DNA from 2 places in the Rhodococcus kronopolitis genome. Region 1 is predicted to be linked to the other one. Evidence: riboswitches for the same ligand, from Rfam matches in the RefSeq annotation. Region 1 holds a riboswitch; the other holds the start of a gene.
What was found. Region 1 has a riboswitch for cobalamin ahead of ACFO6S_RS07805 (ABC transporter substrate-binding protein). Riboswitches for the same ligand answer to the same signal wherever they lie in the genome.
Positions count from the first base shown of each region.

Region 1 (2,389 bases):
CAGCGCCGATCGCGACCCCGGCCGCACAGCTCACCGCGAGCAGCGCGACCAGGATCGCCGACCATGCGGCGCCGGTCGTGGTGGCCGCCCGGACCGGTACCCGGGTGGACGCGGTCACGCCCCGCCGCCGCCCAGCTGCTCGGCGACGAGCGTCGCGCCCTCGATGGTCCGCGGACCCGGCGTGGTCGTCGAGAACGGGAGGACGACGAACGCGTCCTCGCGCACGGCCTTCAGATCCTTCAGGGCCGGGTCGCTCCGCAGGTAGTTCTTCTTCTCCTCGGCCGTGTCCCACGACGCGTCGGCGAGGACGATGACGTCGGGGTTCGCGGCCAGCACCGTCTCCCAGCTGCCGTCGGCCCAGGATCCGTCCGTGCCGGCGAATACGTTGGTGCCGCCGACGGCGTCGATGATCAGCTGCGGTCCACCGGCGTTGCCGCCGACGTACGGGGTGTCGGTGTTGCTGTCGTACCAGAAAATGCTCTTGCCCTTCGCGGGCGCCGCCGCCTCGATGCCGGTCAGCGTCTCGCGCATCCGGGCGACCACCGCGTCGGCCTCGCCCGCGTGGCCGAACATGAGCCCGTAGTCGGTGATCTCGGTCGCGATCGAGTCCCAGGCGACCGCGGGTCGCGCCGACTTGTCCTTGCAACCGAAGGGGGAGACGTAGGTGGCGACGCCGAGCTCGTCGAACGACTCGTGCGAGCCGACGGCCTTGTCGTCGAACGCGCTCGAGTACGACGCCGTCACCAGGTCGGGCTTGACCGCGAGCAGCGCCTCCCGGCTGGGGAAGTCCTTCTCGTCCAGCGCCGGGACGGCGGCGTACGCGGCCTGCCACTGGGGGGCGATCGTGTCGTCGAGGTAGGCCGTGCCGGCCATCGCGTCCTGCGCGCCGATCGACAGGGCGGTCTCGGTGGCGCCCTGGTTGAGGGTGACGCCGCGTTGGGCGGGGCCGTCGAGGGTGACGGTGCGTCCGCAGTTCTGCAGGGAGATCGCGGCGGTGTCGGCGTCGGAGTTGGACGGTCCGCCGCACGCGGACAGGGTGAGCGCGGCAGCGATCGATGCCGCGGCGGTGGCGATGACTCGGTGTGTAACAGGGGTGCGCAAAGCGACCCGCCTTCCATGACTCGTGGAAAACGTGCAGGTATGCGTCACGGCCGGTCTCCTGGCTCAGCAGGGATAACCGTCGCCTACGCCTTCCCGGATGCGTGCATCCAGTGGCTGGGGCCGAACCCCGGGTAGTCGACGTACCTGCTCACAGTGGCGAGTACCGCGCCGGTTTCACACCGGACTTCCCGAACACCGTGACAACGATTGGGAGGATAGTCCATGCGTGCGGGCGGTGATCGGCCCCGACCTGCCCGGGGAAGCGACCCGATAGGGTTGTCGCGTGCGCCCCTCACTGACTGACTACGCCCACCTGGCCGGCGGCAAGGTCCGCGATCTGTACACGATCGACGACGAGCACCTGCTGCTCGTCGCCAGCGACCGGATCTCGGCCTACGATCACGTGCTCGACACGCCGATCCCGGACAAGGGTCGGGTGCTCACCGCGATGAGCGTCTTCTTCTTCGACACCCTCGGCGGGTACAACCACCTCGCAGGGCCGCCGGACGACGAGCGGATCCCGGAGGAGGTGCTCGGCCGGGCCCTGGTGGTGCGCAAGCTGAACATGGTGCCCGTCGAGTGCGTGGCCCGCGGCTACCTGACCGGCTCCGGTCTGACCGACTACCAGCGCACCGGTGCGGTGTGCGGGGTCGCGCTGCCCGAGGGACTGGTCGAGTCGAGCCAGCTGCCCGAGCCGATCTTCACCCCGGCCACCAAGGCCGTGATGGGTGAGCACGACGAGAACGTCGACTTCGCGACGGTCGTCGAGCAGCTCGGCCAGGACCTCGCGGTCAAGCTCCGCGAGGACACCCTGGAGATCTACGTCCGGGCCGCCAACTTCGCCGCGGACCGCGGAATCATTTTGGCCGACACCAAATTCGAGTTCGGTCTCGACCCCGACGGCAACCTGGTGCTCGCCGACGAGGTGCTCACCCCGGACTCGTCGCGGTACTGGCCGGCGGACGGCTACGAGGCGGGCCGGGTGCAGCCGAGCTTCGACAAGCAGTTCGTCCGCAACTGGCTGACCAGCCCCGAGTCCGGCTGGGACCGGGCGTCCGACACCCCGCCGCCGCCGCTGCCGCAGGAGATCGTCGACGCCACCCGGGCCCGCTACATCGAGGCCTACGAGCGGATCTCCGGGCTGTCCTTCGCCGACTGGGTGTAATCGCCACGTCATGGCGCCACCGCATAGGGTGGCGCCATGACTTCGTCCGTCACCCCGGTCACCGCTCCGGTCGCCAAGAAGATTCCGCACGAACGCACTCATCACGGCGACACCTTCGTCGAC
Region 1 is NZ_JBHSFO010000003.1:249,739-252,127, reverse strand. Features, by position in the region: gene ACFO6S_RS07810 (FecCD family ABC transporter permease) at 1-118, opposite strand, end outside; gene ACFO6S_RS07805 (ABC transporter substrate-binding protein) at 115-1,101, opposite strand; cobalamin riboswitch at 1,133-1,316, opposite strand; gene ACFO6S_RS07800 (phosphoribosylaminoimidazolesuccinocarboxamide synthase) at 1,385-2,266, shown strand; gene ACFO6S_RS07795 (S9 family peptidase) at 2,303-2,389, shown strand, end outside.

Region 2 (2,389 bases), on a different contig from region 1:
CGCCGGGGGAGAACGCGACGTCGTCGACGAGGTCGACCTGGCCGCAGGCGTGGATCATCCGCACCACCGTCTGCGAGACGTCCGCGGGGAACCGGGTCAGGTCCGCCTCAGCCCGGATGGTGGCGAAGGACTGACGGTAGATCTCGGCGCCGTCGCGGATGTAGTCGGTCATGCGCACCACGATAGTGGCTTCAGGACGACGGCCGATCCACCCGGTAGCCGTCGCCGGTGGCCACCACGTCGGTAACCTCACCGCGCGGTCGGCCGCACTTCCGCTCGCAGCCGACCCAGTGCTGACGGCCCTCGCCGATCTCGCCTGCCGCCAGCGCGGCGCCCAGGTCGGCCCGCACGTCGGCCAGCGCCTTGCCGCAGCCCGGACGCCCCGTGCAGGCGCTGACCTGCAGCCACGGCGAGTTCTCGTCGAAGATCAGGCCCATCGGCGCGAGCACCCGCACCACCTGCTCGGCGGTCCAGTCGTCGAGGTCGCAGATCAGCACCGAACGCCACGGCGTGACGACGAGCGGCTTGTCCACCGCCGCCAGGAACTCCGCGACCCGAGCGCTCATGGTGCCGAGGGCGAGCCCGGCGGCGAGGGTCACGGCGCCGTCGCCGTGGTCGAGCCAGCCGATCGGCCCGGTGCCCACGGCGGGCAGGTCCAGGGTGTCGGCGCTCCCCGCGCCCAGGCCCAGCCCGCTCAGCACCCGCTCCACGCCGCCGTCGATCTCGTGCAGGCGCCACTGGTCCTCGCGGATCTCGAGCAGCAGGCGCGCGGCGGCGAGCAGCACCTCGACGCCGTCGGCCGCGGGGACCCGGGCGCCGTGGTCGCGGCCGGCGAGCACCAGCGCCACCTCGTCGGCCCCGACCGCGTGCAGGCCCAGGTCCGCGGAGAGCCCGGAGACGTCGCCGCGGCCGTCGTCGAGGGAGAACATCACCCGTCCCGGCAGCGCGGCCAGGGCGGGATCGGCGCACAGCCCGCGGTCGAGGGCCGAGGTCCAGTCGCGGACGTCCACCAGCCCGCCGATCCGTCCGGAGAGGGGGCTGGCCAGGATGTTCCGCACCCGCTCGTGGCTGAGCGAGGGCAACAGCCCGGCGTCGGCGAGCCGGTCCGCGAAGGCGGCGGGGTCGGTGACGGCCCGCAGTTGGATGTTGCCGCGGGAGGTCAGCTCGAGCTCGCCGCCGGCAAGGTCGTGGGCCGCGGAGGCCAGGACCTGCAGCTGCGCGGGGGTCAGCGCGCCGCCGGGCAGCCGCACCCGGGCCAGCGCGCCGTCGGCGGCCTGGTGCACCTGCAGGGCGCCCGGGCAGGCGTCGGGGCGGGACCGGTCGCCGGTGGCGGGTCGGGGGGAAATCGGGTTCGCGGACATCGTCTCCAGGTTACGTTCCGCGCACCGGTAGGCTCAGCGGCGCTTGCGACAGCTCACGAGGAAACCGGTGCGAATCCGGTGCGGTCGCGCCACTGTGACCCGGCACGTCCGGGGAGTCAGACACTCGTGCGCTGCCGTTCCGGAACCAATGGGGCGCGAGACCCCGAGGAGGCCACACCCGTGATCCTGCTGCTGTCGACGTCCGACACCGACCTGCTCAGTGCCCGCTCCAGCGGCGCCGACTACCGCTGGGCCAACCCCGCCCGGCTGCTCGTAGACGACCTGCCCGGCCTGCTCGACGGCGTCGACCTGGTGGTGGTGCGGATCCTCGGCGGCAAGCGCGCCTGGGAGCAGGGCCTGGACGCGGTGCTCGCGGCGGGCCTGCCGACCGTCGTGCTCGGCGGCGAGCTGGCCCCGGACGCCGAACTGATGGAGCTGTCCACGGTGCCCGGCGGCGTCGCCGCGGAGGCCCACGCCTACCTCGCCGAGGGCGGGTCGGAGAACCTGCTGCAGCTGTCCAACTTCCTCTCCGACACGGTGCTGCTGACGGGCCTCGGGTTCGACGCGCCCGCGCACACCCCCACCTGGGGCCACCTGGACCGGCCGTCCGCAGCGGCGGACGCCGACGCGACCGTCGCGGTGCTCTACTACCGCGCGCAGCACCTGGCCGGGAACACCGCGTACGTCGAGGCGCTGTGCCGGGCGATCGAGGACCGCGGCGCCCGGGCGTTGCCGATCTTCTGCGCCTCGCTGCGCACCGCCGAACCGGAGCTGCTCGACGCCCTGCGCGCGGCCGACGCGATGGTCGTCACCGTGCTGGCCGCCGGCGGCACCCGGCCCGCGGGCGCCACCGCGGGCGGCGACGACGAGGCCTGGGACGTCACCGAACTCGCCGCGCTGGACGTGCCGATCCTGCAGGGCCTGTGCCTGACCAGCAGCCGCGAGACCTGGGAGGCCAGCGACGACGGACTCTCGCCGATGGACGTCGCGACCCAGGTCGCGGTGCCCGAGTTCGACGGCCGGCTGAT
Region 2 is NZ_JBHSFO010000005.1:251,206-253,594, reverse strand. Features, by position in the region: gene ACFO6S_RS12395 (precorrin-8X methylmutase) at 1-172, opposite strand, end outside; gene cobG (precorrin-3B synthase) at 192-1,361, opposite strand; cobalamin riboswitch at 1,366-1,507, shown strand; gene cobN (cobaltochelatase subunit CobN) at 1,542-2,389, shown strand, end outside.
Region 2: it holds a riboswitch for cobalamin, as region 1 does, so the genes downstream of both, cobN (cobaltochelatase subunit CobN) here and ACFO6S_RS07805 (ABC transporter substrate-binding protein) in region 1, are expected to answer to the same signal.